4 regions of the Halomonas sp. DP3Y7-2 genome follow, and region 2 is predicted to be linked to each of the others. Evidence: predicted binding sites of a transcription regulator. Region 2 holds the regulator's gene; each other region holds the start of a gene.
What was found. The regulator sigma-54, encoded in region 2, starts transcription at its own class of promoters, with help from an activator protein. The targets are predictions, from matches to a motif close to TGGCACNNNNNTTGCTNT.
Positions count from the first base shown of each region.

Region 1: a site for sigma-54 is predicted at 2,388-2,405, ahead of KUV45_RS17350 (hydrogenase small subunit). Genes of this name have one in related genera too.
Region 3: a site for sigma-54 is predicted at 3,638-3,655, ahead of KUV45_RS16295 (urease accessory protein UreD). Genes of this name have one in related genera too.
Region 4: a site for sigma-54 is predicted at 2,320-2,337, ahead of glnA (glutamate--ammonia ligase). Genes of this name have one in related genera too.

Region 1 covers NZ_JAHVKJ010000011.1:394,049-399,242, forward strand. Annotated here, with positions in the region: gene KUV45_RS17345 (nickel-dependent hydrogenase large subunit) at 1-1,159, opposite strand, end outside; gene KUV45_RS17350 (hydrogenase small subunit) at 1,159-2,256, opposite strand; tRNA gene KUV45_RS17355 (tRNA-Met) at 2,617-2,693, shown strand; gene KUV45_RS17360 (M18 family aminopeptidase) at 2,933-4,264, opposite strand; gene KUV45_RS17365 (carboxy terminal-processing peptidase) at 4,439-5,194, shown strand, end outside.
Region 2 covers NZ_JAHVKJ010000008.1:130,746-135,939, reverse strand. Annotated here, with positions in the region: gene KUV45_RS10435 (KpsF/GutQ family sugar-phosphate isomerase) at 1-79, shown strand, start outside; gene KUV45_RS10430 (HAD family hydrolase) at 164-730, shown strand; gene lptC (LPS export ABC transporter periplasmic protein LptC) at 727-1,302, shown strand; gene lptA (lipopolysaccharide transport periplasmic protein LptA) at 1,347-1,877, shown strand; gene lptB (LPS export ABC transporter ATP-binding protein) at 1,877-2,602, shown strand; gene KUV45_RS10410 (RNA polymerase factor sigma-54) at 2,795-4,207, shown strand; gene hpf (ribosome hibernation-promoting factor, HPF/YfiA family) at 4,388-4,696, shown strand; gene ptsN (PTS IIA-like nitrogen regulatory protein PtsN) at 4,703-5,185, shown strand.
Region 3 covers NZ_JAHVKJ010000011.1:138,606-143,799, reverse strand. Annotated here, with positions in the region: gene KUV45_RS16310 (efflux RND transporter permease subunit) at 1-658, opposite strand, end outside; gene KUV45_RS16305 (efflux RND transporter periplasmic adaptor subunit) at 651-1,877, opposite strand; gene KUV45_RS16300 (TolC family protein) at 1,874-3,235, opposite strand; gene KUV45_RS16295 (urease accessory protein UreD) at 3,721-4,656, shown strand; gene ureA (urease subunit gamma) at 4,714-5,016, shown strand; gene KUV45_RS16285 (urease subunit beta) at 5,107-5,194, shown strand, end outside.
Region 4 covers NZ_JAHVKJ010000001.1:43,147-48,340, reverse strand. Annotated here, with positions in the region: gene typA (translational GTPase TypA) at 1-937, opposite strand, end outside; gene KUV45_RS00200 (glycosyltransferase family 2 protein) at 1,488-2,006, opposite strand; gene glnA (glutamate--ammonia ligase) at 2,520-3,926, shown strand; gene KUV45_RS00190 (hypothetical protein) at 4,078-4,764, shown strand; gene glnL (nitrogen regulation protein NR(II)) at 5,170-5,194, shown strand, end outside.

The DNA.
Region 1 (5,194 bases), on a different contig from region 2:
GGATGTGGGTACGGGTGCCTACGGTTGCCTGGCCCAGCTCGTAGTGGTGTTCCGTCTCGCCGTCCCACGGGTGAAGCCCCTTTGACTCGTCGGCATAGCGATACCATGAATGGGCCACGAACTCCTGGATCTGCTCTGGATCGGTGGGGTCGACCTCGTGCACCTCGTCCCAGTTACCACCGACGATGGCACCGCCCTTCAATTGATCGGTGGACTTGTCGTAGTTGACCTTGGAGTAGTCGCCGTAATCCATCACATTGCTGCCAGCGAGACCGCCGCCATGGAGCCAGTCCTTGTAGAAGCTGGCAATGGCGATCACATCCGGCAGGTAGACGTTCTGGGAGAACGCAAAGGCCTCTTCCATACGAGCCCGAACGAAATTGAGTCGCTCCATATTGAGCGGAGCCCCGGCAGCCAGGTCACCGTCGATATTGATGGCGCAAGGCACCCCACCCACCATGTAGTTGGGATGCGGGTTCTTGCCGCCGAACACCGTATGGACCTTGACGATCTCCTTCTGCAGATCGAGTGCCTCCAGATAGTGGGCGGTGGCCATGAGATCCGCCTCCGGTGACAGCTTGTACGCCGGGTTGTCCCAGTAGCCGTTCTTGAACAGGCCCAGCTGGCCAGACTCGATAAAGGTCTTCAGACGATTCTGCACATCCCGAAAGTAGCCAGGGGATGACAGCGGATGGTTGGGGCCGGTCAGTTGCTGCAGACGAGATGTGGCCCTGGGATCGGCGCGCAGCGCATTGACGGGATTGACCCAGTCGAGCGCATGCAGGTGATAAAAGTGGACCACGTGATCGTGCCACTGCAGCACCTTTGCCATCATTTCCCGAATCAGGTGAGCATTTCGCGGGATGCGTATATCCAGGGCATTTTCCACCGCTCTCACCGATGCCAGCGCGTGACAGCCTGTACAGACGCCGCAGATGCGCTCGACAAAGGCCCAGGCATCCCGAGGATCACGGCCCTTCAAAATGACCTCAAGCCCACGCCACATGGTGCCCGTGGAGACCGCATTGCGAATGATATTGTTGTCATCCACATTGACCTCACAGCGCATGTGTCCCTCGATGCGCGTGACGGGATCCACCACGATGCGACGGCCGCTTCTATCCAGGTCGAACCCGTTGGGTGTGCGCGTCTGTGTCATCAGACCTCCTCCTTGCTGACGGATGACTGGCGCTTGACCTGCGCCCGTTTCAATGCGGTGACCGCGGCATGAATGGCGACCGCGCTGCCCACACCGGTCGCCACGGCACCACCGATCTGGTCGGCATTGGCCTCGATACCGAATTGGTGAACGTCCTGCAGGCGGGCGTACCAGGACCCTTTATCCCAAAAGCCATCCTCCGAGCAGCCGATACAGCCGTGACCCGCCTGGATGGGGAAACTCACGCCTTCATTCCAGCGCACGGTGGAACAGGCGTTGTAGGTGGTCGGACCCTTGCAGCCGACCTTGTAAAGGCAATAGCTGCGCCTCGCCCCCTCGTCATCGAAGGCCTCGACAAATTGGCCAGCATCGAAGTGCGGACGCCGATAGCATTTGTCATGGATTCGCTGGGAATAGAACATCTTCGGACGCCCGGTACGATCCAGCTCGGGCAGGCGATCGAAGGTCAGCATGTAGGTGATGACGCCGGTCATGACCTCAGCGATGGGGGGACAGCCCGGCACCTTGATGATCGGCTTGTCGGTGATGACCTTGTGCACTGGGGTGGCCCGGGTGGGGTTGGGCCTAGCGGCCTGCACACACCCGTGACTGGCGCAGGAGCCCCACGAGATGACCGCCTTGGCATGGGCCGCCGCCTCCCGCAACTGGTCCACGAACGGCCGGCCACCGACGATGCAGAACATGCCGTCCTCGTTGAGCGGCGGGTTGCCCTCCACCGCCAGGATGTAGTTGCCCTTGTAGCGTTCGATGGTGTCGGCGAGCGCCGCCTCAGCCTGATGCCCCGCTGCGGCCATCAAGGTGTCGTCGTAGTCCAGCGAGATCATGGACAGCACCACGTCCTTCACCAATGGGTGAGCCGACCGGATAAAGGACTCTGAGCAACATGTGCATTCCAGGCCATGGACCCACACCACCGGTGTGCGGGGCTTGGTTTCCATGGCGTGGGCAATCTTGGCGGTATAGGCAGGCCCCAGACCCAGCGCTGCTGCGGTCAGAGAGCAAAACTTGAGGAACGAGCGACGCGTGACTCCCTGTCGGCGCATCACGTCGTAAAAGGTCTCGATGGGTTCCATCATCAACGACTCCCCTGTCGTGGTCGTCAATCGATCTTCAATCGGCGTTTGGCATCCTGCTGGCAATGGCGTTTCCATCGCGCGGGATCAGGACGGCTTTATGGCTAACGCCGACGCTCACGGTCCACAAGAGAAAAGCAATACATGTGCCAACGACGTTTTCGTTATATTTTTCAGACAGGTAGCAGTATTTTCACGTTGCCAGCGGTAACCCAGCGACCGGTCGCTGTGCGCCAGGTTCTCGGCCCAGCCGGCACATCAGCACAGGGCGGCAAGCAACTTGCCAGCGCCGCTAATCGGCCACACCGCCGCCTTCCAGCTTGACATTCCAGGTCAGCCAAGTAGAATGCAGCGCCATTGAAAGGCTACGTAGCTCAGTTGGTTAGAGCACATCACTCATAATGATGGGGTCCCCTGTTCGAGTCAGGGCGTAGCCACCAGATACAGAAAAAGCCCGTCGATCACTGATCGGCGGGCTTTTTCGTTGTGACGAGATAGGCCGAGGGACCCTGACCTTTCCCCCAAGCTTCAGAGGCCGTCAGGCCTGGAAACAAGGATGACGGCGCGACTGTCTAGGGCGCGCCGTCTCTCTGCATCTTGCCGGGCGCTGATGCGGGATGTCTGATGCCAGCTGTCACATGCCCGCCCAGCGACCCTATCTCGTTCGATTCCTCGAGGGTCAGACCAGTGTCGGCTGGTTGAAAAACGCTGTCAGCACGCGAGTCAGATGCTCGACATCCTGGCTGCCCGCGGTCTCGCGAATCGAGTGCATGGCCCACTGCGGAACGCCAACATCCAGCGTAGGCACCCCAAGCTCAGTCGCGGTAATCGGCCCGATGGTGCTGCCGCAGCCCATGTCGGCCCGGGTGATAAAGGTCTGCACCGGCACGTCCGCCTGCTCGCACAGATCACGGAACATGGCGGCCGTGGCACTGTTGGTGGCATAGCGCTGATTGGCATTGGTCTTGATCACTGGCCCGCCATTGAGACTTGGGCCGTGCTGCGCGTCATGCTTGTCCTTGAAGTTCGGATGCAGGGCGTGGGCATTATCACAGGAGATCATGCGCGACGATTGAATCAGGCGAATGTAGCCTTCTTCCGTCCCCTCACCGACCTGCCCATTCACGCGCTTCAGCACGTCCGCCAGGAACGGGCCCTGGGCACCGCAGGCACTGGCACTGCCGACTTCCTCGTGGTCATTGGCCACCAGCACCATGCCCTGGTCGCCATCGGCATCCAGCATGGCCTCAAGCCCCATGAAGCAGGACAGCAGGTTGTCCAGCCGGGCACTGGCGATCAGCTCCTGGCGCAGCCCTACCAGTGACGGCGGCTGCAGGTCGTAGAAGCCCAGTTCGAAGTCCAGCACCTTGGCATCGCCGAGTCCGTGCTGCTGCTCCAGCCATGCCTGCAACAGGCTCTCCAGAGTCGCGTCCTCATCGGCCTGCATGACGACCGGGGCCATCTGGGTCTGGGCATTCATCGCACGCCCGTCGTTGGCTTCACGATCCAGATGAATCGCCAGGCTGGGAATGATCGCAATCGCCTGCTCGACGTTGATCAGCACGCCCTTCACCTGGCCATTCGGCAATCTAACGTGAATGCGGCCTGCCAGGCCCAGATCCCGGTCAAACCAGGGCGACAGCAGCGCGCCGCCATAGACCTGAACGCCCAGCTGCAACCACCCCGCCGAACGCTGGGCAGCATGGGTCTTGAGTCGTAGATTGGGGCTGTCGGTATGTGCACCGACCATACGCAGCGATGACAGAGGTTGCGTGCTGGGCAGGTTCACCGCAATGATGGAGGAGTCATTGCGAGTCACATAGAAGCGGTCGCCGGGAACCAATTCCCAGCTGTCGGTCTCCAACAGATGGCGGTAGCCCGCATCTTCGAGCCGCTGAGCCATGTTCGCAGTGGCATGCCAAGGGCTGGGTGAACGGCGAAGAAAGTCGAGCAACCGACTGAGCCTTTTGGCGCATTCGGTATCATCCTTTGGCAAGCACTCCTGTGACATGGGCGTCCTCTGATGCATGATAGTAATGGTTCAAGGTTTGTCCTTTACTCTGTTAACACGGTAAAGGACAAGGATTGACAGCAAGCTGCTACAATGCGAATCCGGTCCAAGGGACCCGCCGACCGAGTCGGTGTCAGACCGACGAGTGTACACGAATCCTGGAGTGCTTCATTGATGAGCCTGATTGAGTCTGCGGGTCGCGCCCTGGCGCTTTCCCTGCTGATCGCGGCCCCAACGGCGCTGGCCACTCCCACGCCCGGCGACGACCAGCGTCAGGCGGCCATGGAGGTGGCCGAATCGCTGCGTTACGGCCACTACGCGGATGTGAAGCTGGACGACCAATGGTCCAACCGCGCCTTCCAGCGCTACCTCGACGTGTTGGATGGACAACGCGCCTACTTCCTTCAAGACGACGTGGATGACTTCGGTGATCTACGCACCGGCATGGATGAAGCCTTGCTGGATGGCTCCCTGGCCAGGGCCTACGACCTCTACCAGCGCTATCACGAGCGCGCCGAAGCACGCCTTGACTGGATGCTGGACGAGATCGATGACCTCGACATGTCCTTCGATGGGCAGGGTCGACTGGAGCTGGATCGCGAAGACGCCTCCTGGGCCGCCTCTCAGGAGAGCCTGGACGAGCTGTGGCGCAAGCGCCTGGCCAACGCCGCCCTAACGCTGTCGATCAGTGGACAGGACGACGACAAGGTCATCGATACCCTGCGCGAGCGCTACGAGACCCAGAAGCACCGTCTTGAGCAGACCAACTCAGAGGATGTGTTCGGACTGATCATGGCCGCCGCTACCGGCACCGTTGACCCCCACACGGAATACCTGTCGCCGCGCCAGGGTGAATCCTTCGACATTCAGATGCGACTGTCACTGGAAGGCATCGGCGCACTGCTTCAGGCCGACGGCGAATACGTCAAG
Region 2 (5,194 bases):
TCTGGCGGTAGTGGATGACCAGCAGCGCCCGGTTGGCGCGCTACACATGCATGACCTGCTGGCAGCAGGTGTCATTTGACGCCTGGCCTGACGGCACTCCGGGCGCTACAGCCGGGCAGCTGCCGTCACACCTTCTGCCCACTCAACATCAAGGATCGCCATGATGGCCCACGACCCACTTGCCTCACTCTCCCCTGACCTGGTGCAACGACTTGGCCGCGTGAAGCTGCTGGCGCTGGATGTGGACGGCGTGCTGACCGATGGGCAGCTTATCTTCCATGCCGACGGTACGGAATTGAAGGCCTTCAACACCCTCGATGGCCACGGTATCAAGCTGGCCAGGCGCGCGGGAATCGACGTCGCCCTGATCACCGGGCGTAGCTCACCCATGGTCTCCCAGCGCGCCAAGGCGCTGGGCATCCAGCACGTCCAGCAAGGTGTCGAACGCAAGCTACCGGCGCTGGAATCGCTGTGCGCCGAGCTGTCGCTGTCACTGGAAGAGGTGGCCTATTGTGGAGACGACCTGCCCGACCTGCCGTGCATTGACCGCTGTGGCGTGGGCATCAGCGTGCCAGGCGCCCCGTTCTACATTCGCGAACGCGCCCGCTGGGTCACCGAGCGCGACGGCGGTCATGGCGCAGTGCGGGACATCACGGATACCTTGCTGGCTGCCCAGGGCCGCCTCGACGGCGTGGTGGACAGCTATCTGAAGGACGGACCCCTGATATGACATGGCGCTCACTGCGGCCCGGCTTCCGTTTCTGGCTGGTCATCCTGCTGCTGGTGCTGGGCGGCGGACTGGCCCTGCTCGACCCGCGGGACGGCACTGTGCCCGACCTGATCACCGACGATCAGGCCGGCGAGCCGGACTACTACCTGATCGATGCCACCCTGACGCGCTTCGACACCCAGGGTGCGCCCCATCAACGCATTACGACCCCGCGTCTGGTGCACACCCCGCTGGATGACATCACCCGCGTCGACCAACCTGACATGGAACTTGTCGATGACAGTGGCCGCCTGTGGATCGCCACTGCCACCGACGGCGAACTTGGCCCGGACGGCAACCCTCTGACACTGACCGGAGATGCCCACCTCGAGGCCCCTGCCGAGCGCTGGCAGCTGGATACCGAGGTGCTGGTCTATGACAGCGATTCAGGCCACGCCTGGAGTGAGACGCCTGCGGTATTGCGCCAGCCCCCCCAGGAAATGCGAGGCGAGCGCTTCGATGCCTGGATCCATGACAATACCGCCCGTCTGACCGACAATGTCAACGGCTATCATCCGCCAGAGCCTCAATAAGCCAGAGCCGCTCTCAGCCCGAGCTCTAACAAGGAGTCACTTCCATGATGCGTCCCCGTCCCGCGCTACTGCTCGCCCTGGCCCTGGGCCTGACGAGCGTCGCCACCAGCACCGTCACCCTGGCGCTGGAAAGCGACCGCAGCGCCCCCATTCAGGTAGAGGCCGACCAACTGGACCTGGATGACCGCGCAGGCACAGCGGTGTATACCGGCGATGTGCGTATTCAACAGGGCAGCATGCTGCTGACCGGTGAGCGTGTGGAAATTCAGCGCAACGACCAGGGTCAGCTGTCCCGCGCCACGGCGACTGGCTCCCGCGCCTACCTGGAGCAGCAGCCTTCGCCGGAAGAGCCGGTGGTCAAGGGCTGGGGCAAGAAGGTGGTCTACCATGTTGCCGAGCGCCGCATGGAACTCATCGACCAGGCGGAATTGCACAAGGCCAATGACACCTTCGACGGCGCCTACCTGGAGTACTTTCTGGATCGCCGCGTCGTCCAGGCTCGCTCCAGCGCACAGGGTGTCGACGGCCAGCAGCGCATTCGCATGACCCTCGAGCCGGAAAGCCAAGGAAACTGATGAAGACTCTCCACGCTCGCCATCTGGCCAAGAGCTACAAGAAGCGCCGCGTCGTCCAGGACATCAGCCTGTCCATCGAACAGGGCAGCATTGTGGGCCTGCTGGGCCCCAACGGCGCAGGCAAGACCACCTCCTTCTACATGATCGTCGGACTGGTCAGGGCGGATGCTGGCACCATCAGCATCGACGATGACGACCTGAGCCGCGCGGCCATGCACCAGCGGGCACTGGCGGGTATTGGCTACCTGCCACAGGAAGCCTCCATCTTCCGCAAGCTGTCCGTAGCCGACAACATCATGGCGATCCTCGAGACCCGCAAGGACCTCGACCGGGAAGGTCGCCAGGCGCGCCTTGAGCAACTGCTCGAAGACTTCCATGTCAGCCACATTCGCGACAACCCGGGCATGAGCCTGTCCGGCGGGGAAAGACGCCGGGTCGAGATCGCCCGAGCCCTGGCCACAGAACCCGCCTTCATTCTGCTCGACGAACCCTTTGCCGGGGTGGATCCGATCTCCGTCGGCGAGATCAAGTCGATCATTCGCCAGCTCAAGGCTCGTGATATCGGCGTCTTGATCACCGACCACAACGTGCGCGAGACGCTGGACATCTGTGACCGCGCCTACATTGTCGGCGACGGCCAGATCATCGCCGAAGGCAGTGCCGAGTCGATCCTTGCCAACCAGCGCGTCAAGGAAGTCTATCTCGGCGAAAACTTTCGCCTTTAGCCACCACGGGCGCTGCCGGGCCGCTATATTGGCAGGGTCTTCATGGCGCCCGCTCGACCTTGCACTGACGCGCATGCGGGGCATAGCAAGCCCTGCGCGCCACCCCCTGCCCACAAGTTGGCAAGAAGCTTGCATGGTACCTGACCCGCCGTTAGGGTAAGGCTTTTCAGCTCCACGAACGGAAGTCACATCATGGCCCTCAAGGCGTCACTGCAGCTGAAGATCGGCACCCAGCTGACCATGACCCCTCAGCTGCAACAGGCTATTGGCCTGCTCCAGCTTTCCACGCTGGACCTGCGCCAGGAAGTCCAGCAGGCGCTCGAGGCCAACCCGATGCTCGAGCTGGAGGATGAATTCGGCGAGCTGCAGGTCAAGGACAGCAAGGACGACGACTGGGCCGACGAGATCCCCTCCGAGCTAACGGTCGACAGCGACTGGTCCGATACCTATCAAGACCTTGGCACCGCCCCGGCCGGCAGCGCCGAGGCGCCTGACTTCGAGCGCCAGGCCAGCGGGCAATCCCTGCATGGCCACCTTAGCTGGCAGCTGGCCCTGCTGGACCTCAATGATAATGACAGGCGCATCGCAGAGTGCCTGATTGACGCGGTCAACGGCGATGGCTACCTGGTGGGACACCTTGACGATATCGCCCAGGGCCTGGCCGATGACGACGCTGCTGCCCCGCCCCTGCAGGACGTGGCGTCGGTACTGGCCAGGCTGCAGCAATTCGAACCTACCGGTGTATTTGCCCGAGACTTGCGCGAATGCCTGCAGCTGCAACTGGACAGCCTGCCCCGTGACACCCCCCTTCTGCCCCAGGCGGGAAGACTGGTACGCCAGTTTCTCGAGGCGCTGGCCAGCGGTGATCGTCGTCTGCTGAAGCGCCGCCTGAGCCTGACCGAAGAGCAGCTGGACGATGTCATCGAACTGATCCGTGGCCTCGACCCTAGGCCTGGCAGCCAGTACGGCGACAGCGACAACGACTATGTCATTCCCGATCTGGTGGTCCGCCACACCGAAGAAGGCTGGCGCGTCGAGCTGAACCCTGAGGCGATGCCACGCCTGCGCATTCAACCCGACTATGCGGCCTTGATCCGACGGGCCGACAAGAGCCAGGACAACCAGTTTCTGAAGGACCACCTGCAGGAGGCACGCTGGCTGATCAAGAGCCTGGCAAGCCGCAACGACACCCTGTTGAGGGTCGGACGCGAAATCATGGAGCGGCAGCTCGACTTCCTCGAGCAGGGTGAAGCCGCCATGAAACCACTGGTGTTGGCAGACATTGCGGCCAAGGTCGAGATGCACGAATCGACCATCTCACGGGTGACGACCCAGAAATTCGTGCATACGCCACGGGGAGTGTTCGAGCTCAAGTATTTCTTTTCCAGCCAGGTGGGCCAGGATGGGGATGCCCATTCCAGCACTGCCATACGCGCCATGATCAAGTCGCTGATCCAGCAGGAGCCGCCTCGCAAACCGCTGTCTGACAGCAAATTGGTGGAGCTGCTCGCCGAAGACGGTGTCAACGTCGCCCGACGCACCGTCGCCAAGTATCGAGAAGCGATGAATATTCCCTCTTCAAGCGAGCGCAAGCGCCTGCGCTGAGCCCGGTCAGATGGCTCGAGACAGGCAGCGAGCAGAGCGCGTAGCGCAGTTACATGAAAAGCGCAAGCGCTTGAAATATCGCACGACATCTGCGTCTTAATGCGTAGAAGCAGGGGGGTTTGCAGGATCGGAAAAAGGGTTACAATCGAGCTACCACCCGCAAGAGCAAGGAGCCTTGTCATGCAAGTCAACATTACCGGCCACCACGTCGAATTGACCGATCCCCTGCGTGACTACGTACAAGAGAAGCTCGCCCGTGTGGAGCGCCACTACGACAACATCACCAATGTGCAGGTCACCCTCTCGGTGGAGAAGGAGCGCCAACAGGCTGCCTGTACGCTTCACGCTGCCGGTGCAGACCTGCATGCAGAAGCCCAGGACGGCGACATGTACGCCGCCATCGACGCCCTTGCCGACAAGCTGGACCGCCAGCTCGTCAAGCACAAGGAAAAATCCCAAGCCCGCGCCCAAGGCGCCGGAATTCGCTGACCTCTCATGACATTGGATGCCATTCTCCCCCCCGAGCGCACGCTATTTGACGTCCCGGGGGGCAGCAAGAAGAGGGTGCTGGAATTTTTCAGCACCTTCATTGCGCAGAACACACCAAGCCTGGATAGCCAGGAAGTCTTCAGTCGCCTGATCGGCCGCGAACGTCTGGGTAGCACCGGCATCGGCAATGGCGTGGCCATTCCGCATGCTCGCAACCCGCACTGTAAGGCCCCTATCTCTGGCTTTCTCAAGCTGGCAGAGCCGATTGATTTCGACGCCATCGACGGCGAACCGGTGGACCTGGTATTTGTCTTGCTGGTGCCTGAGGAAGCGGATGATGCTCACCTTGCCCTGCTGGGACAGGTGGCCGGGGTCATGAATGACGCCGATACCCGACATCGCCTGCGCCACGCGACGTCCCAGCGCGAGCTGCACGAGCGCTTGCAGGAAGCGATTCGCCAGCAAGCCCCCGGCGACGCCACGACCTGACGGCACGCA
Region 3 (5,194 bases), on a different contig from region 2:
CGCTGGAAGTGCTGGTCGAGCTCGCATTGACCGCCTCCTCTACGTCGGTGAGCGAAAGGCCGTAGGCTTCCAGGCGACCCTCGTCGATCTCGATGGCCATCATTGGATCTAGCCAGCCACTGATCGAGACACGACTGACGTCCTGATGGGCCAGCAGGTCTGCCTTGAGGTCGTCGGCCAACTGCTGCAGGGTGGCGCGGTCAGCGTCGCCATAGAGCTGAATCCACAGCGAGTGCTCCTCGCGCTCAGCCTTGCTGATGACCGGATTGTCAGCGTCGGCCGGAAAGTTGGAGATAGCGTCCACCTGGGTCTTGACGTCTCTAAGCAGGGTATCCAGGTCGTAGTCGGAGGTCTTCTCCACGGTCACGGTGGTGCCACTGGTGGTGGAGGTGCTGACGATCGAATCGATACCGATGACCCCTTCCAGCGCATCCTCGATCTTGATCGCGAGTCCTTCTTCTGACTGCCTTGCCGAGCCACTGTCGTAGCTGACCGAGATGCTCAGGCTGTCGGGTTCGGTGCTCGGGAAGGCCTCCTTCTGGAGGGTGCCAAGGGCGCTGACGCCCAGCGCGATCACCAGCAACATCAAGAGATTGGCAGCGACCGGGTTGCGGGCAAACCAGGCGATCACGCCTTGGCGATGGCTCGTGTCAGACATCCTGTCGGGCCTCCACGGTGGTCACCAGCATGCCCTGGACGTAGCTGCTCAGGGGTTGCACGACCACCCGGGTCGGCTGATCAGCGATCGCCTCGGGCGGTCTTACGTATATCGTGGCACCGTCGCTGAAGACGGCCTCGGTCGAGACGCTGGCCAGAGCGTCATCGTCGGTGACGTACCAGAGCTGTCCGGACTGGCCGAGGGCGGTGGCGGGGAGCTGCCACAACCCATCGAGCGTACGTCCGCTGAGGCTCGCCTCGAGGAACGTGCCGGGCAGCAGGGCGGGGGTCTGGTCGAACGGGGCCTGAACCCCGATCACCAGCGAGCGCTGGCGGCTGGTGGCGTCCAGGTGCTGATGCGCCCGGATGACCTGTCCGGTCCATTGCTCTCCGCTCTCGATATCGGTCAGCGTGACGGGCCAGTCACCCGCAGCAAGCGTGGCCGAGTCCGGTAGTTGCGCCCATTCCGCGGCGGACAGGCTCACGGTGATCTCGATGCGGTCGGTGCTGACCAGGGTGGCGATCTCGGTGCCAGACTGCACGAAACTGCCCGGGGCGATGTGGCGATCGGTGATCAGGGCATCGAAGGGGGCGGTGATGCGGGTCTGGTCGAGGTCCTGGCGAGCGGCGGCCAGCGACGCCTTGGCCTCATCGACCGCCGCCTGCGCGGCGGCGAGCTGGGGGGCGCGAAGTACCAGCGGCGAGTCAGGCTCGCCCGAGAGCCCCGACGAGCGCCACTCGATTCTGGACTGTTCTCCCTGGCGTTGTTCCTCCAGCAGGCTCACCTCGGCAGTGGCCAGCGTCGATTGGGCGACGGCCAGGGCCTCCTGGTAACCACTGTCCTCCAGGGTGGCCAGCAATTCGCCCTTACCGATACGAAGACCTCCCTCGAAGTTGTCGGCAAGGCCGTCGACGCGCCCGGACACCTCGGCGCTCAGGGTCAGCTCGAAATGTGCGCTGGCTTCTCCGTAGGCGATGATGCGGGCAGCGTGGGCCGCGGTCTCTGCGGTGACCACCGTTACCTCGGTGCGCTGGGGGGCCTGCTGGCGGTCTGACTGACGCGCCTGCACCTGGCCTGAATCGGCCTCCGGCTGGCCACCAGGCCTGGGTGGCGAGTGCTGGCCTCGTGCCTGACCTGGCGTGACGACATGAACCACCACCGCCGCCAGTACCGCGAGGGCCAGACTCAGGGGCAGCGCTTTGCTCCAGCGACGTGTCATGGGGTCACTCCCAGTCCGAGTGCCAGGCCGAGGTCGATGCGATTGGCCAGGCGCTGATAGTTGAGGTCATCGAGTTGCGCCTCGAGGTCGTAGGTCTGTTGTTGCACCGAAAGCAGGTCGAGGATGTCGACCAGCCCCGAGCGGTAGCTCGACTGGTACTGGGCCAGGGTAGATTGCTGGCGGTCCAGGGCATTGGCGATGTGCTGCTGTTGCAGGGCGAGAGAGCGCTCGAGCCCGAGGGCATCTTCCACCTCGCCAACCGCCTCGAGCAGGGTCTCGCGGTACGCCTGGTAGCCCTGCGCGGTCTCCAGTTCGGCTTCTTCGGCGGCTGCGCGAAGCTCGCCTCCCTGGAACAGCGGAGCCGTCAGTTGACCCAGCAGCGACCACACCGGATCGGTCAGCAGCGCCTGGGATGGCGAGTCGGCCACGTCCTCGATGGCGGCCTGCAGGCTGATGCTTGGCAGCAGGTCCTTGTAGGCGGCCTGGGTGCGATAGTCGGCCGCCTGAATGGCGTGGTAGGCCGCGATCAGGTCCGGTCGGCGACGCAGCGACTGGCTTGGCAGCTCTGCCAGCGGTGTCAGTACCGCGGGATAGTCGTCGGCCACCTCCTCGCCGCTATCGGGAATCTCGCCCAGCAGGGTCTGCAGTGCACGCTGCTGTTGCGCCAGGCTTTCTTGATACTCCACCAGGCTGGCACGGGCACTGGCCGTGGAGCTTCGCGCGCTGTCCAGATCCTCGAGGCTGCCGAGCCCGCTGCGATAGCGCTCAAGGATCAGGGACTCGTTGCTTTCAAGGGTGGACAGGCGCTGCTGCTGGATGGTGATGGCATGACGCTGCGCGATCAGCGCAAGCCAGCTGGTCATCACGTCGGCCGCCAAGGTGTCCCGGGCGGCCTGATACAGGGCCGCCTGTTGTGCGACGTCCTGATCGGCGGCGGCGGTGCGATCGGCAATCTTCTGCCACAGATCGGCTTCCCAACTGACCGAGACTGAGCCGCTGTAGGTGCTGGCACTGTCTTCGCTGTCACTGGCGCTGAAGCCGGCTTCGACCTCGGGCAGGCGGTCAGCACCGGTCTGGCGCAGCTGTGTCTGGCGGATACGCAGCGTCAACAGGGTCTGTTGCAGGCCGGGGTTGGCCTGCAGCGCCCTTTCAACGAGCTGATCGAGCGCATCGGACGCGATTAGGTCGTTGAGTGAGCCGACGTCGCTACCGCCGACAGCTGCCGACCAGTCCGGCACCTGGGCGATCAAGGCGTCGGTCCTGTCAGGGTAGGAGGTTGGCTCGTCGATCATGGAGCAGCCAGCCAGCGTCAACAGCAGGACGCCCGCCAGCAAGGCAGGGAAAGGGGCCCGAACCATGATAATGGATCTCCTGGGTTCTCGAAGGCGCGCAGCATAGCCGAGCGGGGGGTTAAGGCAGGGTTAACGGCAGTAGCAAGCGGCGTGACAGGAAGGCGATCGAAGGACGGTGGAGGGAAGGTAGAAGAAGGGCGGCAGGAAGGGCGGCAGAAAGGGCGGCAGAAAGGGCGGCAGAAAGGGCGGCAGAAAGGGCGGGGGAGGTCTCAGGCAGACAAATGACCACGCTGCACAGTCCTGGCGACGAGGTCCACAGCAATAGCGACATGCGCACCAAAATGATGCTGGATGCGCTTAGCGGTGCACCGAGTTGGTGCCTTTGATAGCTAAGGGGGCTTCCTGGTGCACTTTCGGTGCACTATATATCATTGATAATAAAGTAAAAAATAGGATTTAGAGGTGAGGTGGTACGACCATTGCACCGTCATCGGGCAGTATTGTGTGGCGTGGCCAGACGGCGTCACCACGAACCATCGCCCGGGAGAACCATGAGCGCGCAGACACTACAGGATGTGACCGATCGGCACGGCCATCGCTTCGACGCGGGACGGCGCTGGGAGGCGAGCCTGTCACTGGGCTTTCGCCATGATGGTGCGGCGACTCGATTACACCGAGTGGATCACCGTGGCCCCTTGAGGGTGCAGCGGCCCTTTTACCCCGAAGGACGCGACGGCACCTGCCACGTCTACCTGTTGCATCCACCGGGCGGGCTGGTCAGCGGTGATGCGCTGGACATTCAAGCACGGGTGGCAAGGGGTGCCAGCGCACTACTCACGACCCCTGCCGCCAGCAAGCTGTATCGGGCGGACAGCAACGAGGTGAGCTGGTCCCAGCGCACCCGGCTGGTGGTCGAGCCCGGCGCCAGCCTCGAGTGGCTGCCGCAGGAAACCATTGCCTTCGATGGCTCTCGTGGGCGCCAATCCACCGAGATCGAGTTGCAAGGGGACGCGCGCTGCCTGGGTTGGGAGGTGCTCGCCCTGGGCCGGCCAGCCAGTGACCTGCCGTTTGCCAGCGGCTACCTGGAACAGAGCTTCAGGTTAGCCCGAGATGGCCAGCCGCTGTGGATCGAGCGTCAGCCGCTTGATCCGCTTCACCGCCGCTTCAGCGGCGCCTGGGGCCAGCGTGGCTGCAGCGTTCAGGCCACCCTTTGGGCCGTAGGCTTGGACGATGGCGCGGCAGCGGTGGAGATGCTGCGTGAACAGCTGGCGGGCCGACAGGGACGCACCGACGATGCTGTCGATCTGTCTTCACCCTCGATGATGCAACAGCCATGGGCGGTCACTCTGCGTGACGGCGTATTGCTGCTGCGCTATCTCGGGCACTCGCGGCATGAAGCTTGGACGCTGTGTGAGGCTGCCTGGAAACTGCTGAGACCGATGTTGCTGGAGCGCACGGCCTGTCCGCCGCGCATCTGGTTCACCTGACTCCACGCCGACCGTCGTCTAGCGAGCGTCGTGTCGTCTGACCTTGAGGAAGTAACGATGGAGCTGACACCGAGAGACAAGGACAAGCTGCTGCTGTTTACCGCGGGGTTGGTAGCAGAACGGCGAAGGGCCAAGGGCCTGAAGCTCAACTATCCCGAGGCGGTCGCGTTGATCAGCTGCGAGATCATGGAGGGGGCCCGTGAGGGTCGCAGCGTCGCCGAGATGATGAGCTACGGCAAGCAGATCCTGGGCCGTGACGATGTCATGGAGGGCGTTGCCGACATGGTCGACGAAGTTCAGGTCGAAGCCACCTTTCCTGACGGCACGAAGCTGGTGACCGTCCATCATCCGATTACCTGAACGGATGCCTGCTCAGTGTCGTCTGCCGCAGCGGCTTGCAGCAGCGACATGGGGGCAGGCCGTTGCCAACGGACCATCAGAGGGCGAGGCATGATACCCGGAGAATACCAACTCAAGGACGGCGAGATCGCACTGTGTGAAGGGCGCGAGCGGGTGACCATCGAGGTGGCCAACCGTG
Region 4 (5,194 bases), on a different contig from region 2:
AGACCGTCGGCTCGTCGACCGTCAGGGCCGGCAGTGCCTCGACCGCAGCCGCGTCACAGATGGTGTCGGAGATGGCCAGTTCGTCGATACCGGTGATGCAGACGATGTCGCCGGCGGTGGCCTGCTCGGTCTGGACACGCTCAAGGCCCAGGTGAGTCATGACCTGGCCAATCTTGCCCTTGCGGGTCTGGCCTTCCTTGTTGATCACCACGACCTGCTGGTTCGGTGACATGGCGCCGCGGGTGATGCGACCAAGGCCGATGACGCCGACGTAGCTGGAGTAGTCGAGGGCCGAAATCTGCATCTGCAGCGGGCCATCGAGTTCAACCTTGGGCGGCTCGACGATGTTGACGATGGACTGGAACATCGGCGTCATGTCCTCGGCCAGCTGGTCCGGTTCCGGACCGGCAATGCCGTTGAGCGCCGAGCAGTAGATGATCGGGAAGTCGAGCTGCTCGTCGCTGGCACCCAGGTTGTCGAACAGATCGAAGATCTGATCGATGACCCAGTCAGGACGTGCCCCGGGGCGGTCGATCTTGTTGACGACAACGATCGGCTTCAGGCCCTGGTCGAAGGCTTTCTGGGTGACGAAGCGAGTCTGCGGCATCGGGCCGTCAACGGCATCGACCAGCAGCAGGACCGAGTCCACCATGGACATGACGCGCTCGACTTCGCCGCCGAAGTCAGCGTGTCCAGGGGTGTCCACGATGTTGATGTGGTAGTCCTGTCCCTCGGGAGAGCTCCAGCGGATCGCCGTGTTCTTGGCCAGGATCGTGATGCCACGTTCCTTTTCCTGGTCATTGGAGTCCATGATGCGCTCCTGCCCCTCGGCCTTGCGGTCCAGAGTGCCGGACTGGCTGAGCAGCTTGTCGACCAGGGTGGTTTTGCCGTGGTCGACGTGAGCGATGATGGCGATGTTGCGAAGATTCTCGATCACGACGGGATCCTGCTGGAAAAAGTGGGGCCGCATTATAGGGCCTGGGTGATGACAACGACCAGCATTGTTGCGGTCAATCTATCCGTGAATTCTCAAGATGCTGAACTTTCAAGCACCTGCGTGACGCTGACTTGACGCGTTAGGCCCCATTTTCAGGCGTTTTTGCGCGAGAAGGCGACAAGAAAGGAGTGGCTTGAGGTGCCATCTCTTGTGTGTCCGCCTGTTTGAGACGGCGTTTTTCGACGCCACGGCATAACAACGTCTACACGACAACGTCTATATGACTACGTCTTTGTGACGCCTTGATGAGAGGGCTCTCCACGACGGTGTTCTATCAACATGAGTACCAGCGTCATCCAGCGGGTCGCTGAGGGGCCTGCCCCTGGCTGGCGTTTGGCAGGAGTGTACGGGGCTGCTGCATGGGAGCCGCTGCATCAGGGCCGCTGCATCAGGGCCATGGCATGAGGGCCGCAGTAGAGGCATGCTCAGGATGGCATGGGCCAACTACGACATAACAGCCGTTGCGCGGCGGCTGCTGAGTAGCTGTCCCTCAGGCGCGCTGTACCAGCGCATTGGCCCGACAGGCCTTGAGCCGCGTGGCCAGGTCTTCTACGGCGCTCAGGTCCAGCGATGGATCAAAGCCTCCCAGGCGCTCGAACCAGTTGCGCTCTACGCCAAGTGCCCGTGTGGGCGTCTGTCGCAGAAGTTGGAACAGGGCCAGCGGACAAGGCCGAGATGGCCTGACCATGGGGCGTGATTCGTCGGCAGCCGCGGCCATCATGCGTTCTACCCAGGCTGAGTCCAGTGGGCCCAGGCAGAAGCCGAGCATTCGCCCATTGCAGTGAGAGGCTGCCAGGTTGAAGCGTCTCCCCATCGGCGCCGGACGGACGCGCACCAGCCGATAGTCTTTCGCGTGCTCGCCGAGCTGTTCAGAGGTGATGCCACCATCGTCGATGACTATGATCTCGCTGCGCCCCTGGAACAGGGCAATCTGCTGGCGTGCCTGCGTCAGCCGACAGGACAAATCCTTGCCGGTCAGGCGGGCATCGATGATCAGGCTGATATTCACGACGACACTCCGAGGCGGGTGACGCCGACCGTGACGGGAGGGCCGGCGACAAACGTAAGGAAGTGTATCCGCGCGTTGCAGAAGGTTCCAGCGACCCCTTACCCCTAGCGATCGCCTCGGCAGACTTCAGCGTCGAGATGGTTGAGGGTTATCTTGGTGCATAAAAGTTTCTGGCGCTTCATTTTGGTGCACAAGTGGGTCTTTGACGCGATGGCCGTGAGCCAATGCGCTATGCTGGAGCAGCAGTGGCGAGAACTTAAAATCGATGAAAAACATTGGGTTGAGATTTTTTTGATCAATGCTGGTGCAATGATGGCACGCAACCTGCATTGTTTCTGACAGTGTCATCGTGTCGAGCACGTCACCATGGGAACTGTCCCGGGAGCGTGCTACAAAGGATCCCGGTACCCCTTTTGCTCCCTGGATCATCCCCCAATTCGAAGTCGGTGACATGGGATTGGTGCCGTCGCCCCAATGCTCGAGTCACGAACAAGTTTCACTCTGGAGGACCACATGTCAGACAAGACTCTCGCCCTGATCAACGAACATGACGTCAAGTGGGTTGACCTGCGTTTCACCGACACCCGCGGCAAGGAACAGCACGTCACTATTCCGGCCTCCGAGGTCGACGAGGAATTCTTCGAGAACGGCCAGATGTTCGATGGCTCCTCCATCAACGGCTGGAAGGGCATCAACGAGTCCGACATGATTCTGCGTCCGGAAGACGGCACCGGCTTCCTCGACCCCTTCACCGAAGACGCGACCCTGATTCTGCGTTGCGACATCATCGAGCCGGCTACCATGCAGGGCTACGAGCGCGACCCGCGTTCCATCGCCAAGCGCGCTGAGGCCTACCTGCAGTCTTCCGGCCTGGGTGATACTGCATTCTTCGGCCCCGAGCCCGAGTTCTTCATCTTTGATGAAGTGCATTGGAAGGCCGACATCGAAGGTGCGATGTACAAGATTTCCTCCGAAGAGGGTGCCTGGTCAACGGACCGCGCCGTCGAAGGCGGCAACCTGGGCCACCGTCCTCGGGTCAAGGGCGGCTACTTCCCGGTTCCCCCGGTGGACAGCTTCCATGACATGCGCGGCGCCATGTGTAACACCCTGGAAGCCATCGGCCAGAAGGTCGAGGTGCACCACCATGAGGTGTCCAACGCCGGCCAGAACGAAATTGGCGTAGCCTTCAACACCCTGGTCAAGAAGGCCGACGAAGTTCAGGAAATGAAGTACGTGATCCACAATGTGGCCCACGCCTACGGCAAGACCGCCACCTTCATGCCGAAGCCCCTGGTCGGCGATAACGGCAGCGGCATGCACGTGCACCAGTCCTTCTGGAAGGACGGTCAGAACCAGTTTGCTGGCGACCAGTACGCTGGCCTGTCTGAAATGGCGCTGTTCTACATCGGCGGCATCATCAAGCACGCACGTGCGCTGAACGCCTTCACCAACGCTTCTACCAACTCGTACAAGCGTCTGGTGCCGGGCTTCGAAGCACCGGTCATGCTGGCCTACAGTGCCCGTAACCGCTCTGCGTCGATCCGTATTCCGTACACCGCCAGCCCCAAGGGCAAGCGTGTTGAGGCGCGTTTCCCTGACCCGACCGCCAACCCCTACCTGTGCTTCGCGGCCATGCTGATGGCGGGTATCGATGGCATCAAGAACAAGATCCATCCTGGCGATGCCATGGACAAGAACCTCTACGACCTGCCGCCGGAAGAAGGCAAGTCCATTCCGACCGTGGCGGAAAGCCTCGACCAGGCGCTGGCGGCTCTCGACGAAGACCGCAGCTTCCTGACCGAAGGTGGTGTCTTCACCGACGACATGATCGATGCCTACATCGAGCTCAAGAACGAAGACGTGGAGCGCCTGCGCATGACCACGCACCCGATCGAGTTCGACATGTACTACAGCTGCTGATCCAGCGACGACGACACCGCGTCGTATATCGGCCCCGCCTTGAGCGGGGCCGATTTTTTTTGGCCTGGCCTTGCCCTCGAGCAAGCGATGCCCTTGGCCTGGCAGGACAGGCATCGCATGCTTGCCAGGACACCCCCATCAAGGAGCCACCGTGAAGCTACCACCGCGCTGCCGGCAGGCCATGTCGCCACAGCCGTCGGGCCGCCTGCCGGCTCGGCGATGCCGGTTGGAGCTGATGTGGCTGGGGTGGATATGGCGGGAGCGGATATGGCTTTGGCGAGTATCGAGAGGCCTGCTGCTGACGATACTGCTGCTGTATGGCTCCCAGGGGAGTGCCGCCGATGCCCTCTATCGTCGCGTCGAACGTCATGGCGGCGTCACCTATAGCGATCGGCCGCTGGAAGGTGGAGAGCGCTTCGTGCCAGGGGCGCTCTCCCATGTGCCGAGTGCTCCTCTGCCCCCGGCACTGTCCCAGCTGCCGGGGGATATCAGCGCTGCTGCGCCGGGCTACCTGGCACGGGATGTGCTGGCCATTGCCCGTCCGGCATCTGGCAGCGTGCTGCCCAGCGGCGCTGGCGGCAGCCTCGAGGTCGCGGCGGCCGTCAGCCCGCCTCTTGACGCCGGTTATGTGCTGGGGCTTGAGGTCGATGGCGTGCTGGTGACGACGGGGGATTCTCCACTGACCCTGACTCAGCTCGAGCGGGGAGAGCACCGCATCGTCCTGGTCGTGATCGACCCTGATCGCAAGGTTCGCCAGCGCAGCGACGCTGTCGTGCTGCACGTGCAGCGAGCCCGCGTTGCGGTGCCCGCGACTTCCCGCCATGGGCCGTCATCGTAGATAGCGAATGCTCGCTGTCTCCCTTGTTCCCGTTCCCCCCGGTCCCCCTGTCCCCCTGTCCCCCTGGCAGCTCAGACATCTGGCCAGAGTCACGTCGGTCCCGGGTGGCGCGCTGGCGTGGCCCCAATCCCATTCGGCATAAGCCCTAAACCAGTGCAGTGCACCAGCTTGGTGCAGTAGCATGTCCATGGGGAGGAGTGTCCAGGCTCCCCCGTGGGACGACAGCGGGTACACGGCGCACCACGGTGGTCATCGTCTGGGTGAAAGCGAGTCTGGCCCGCTTCTTGCTTGCATTAAGGAAGTGCACTCGCTGACGACGCCTGCTTCGGGATGGCGCCTTCAGCGCCTCGCAGGGGGGTGCACCTCACGCTCGGCTGAACGACTTCATCTGCTCAGGATACGCTCATGGCGTCAGGCATCATCGAACACC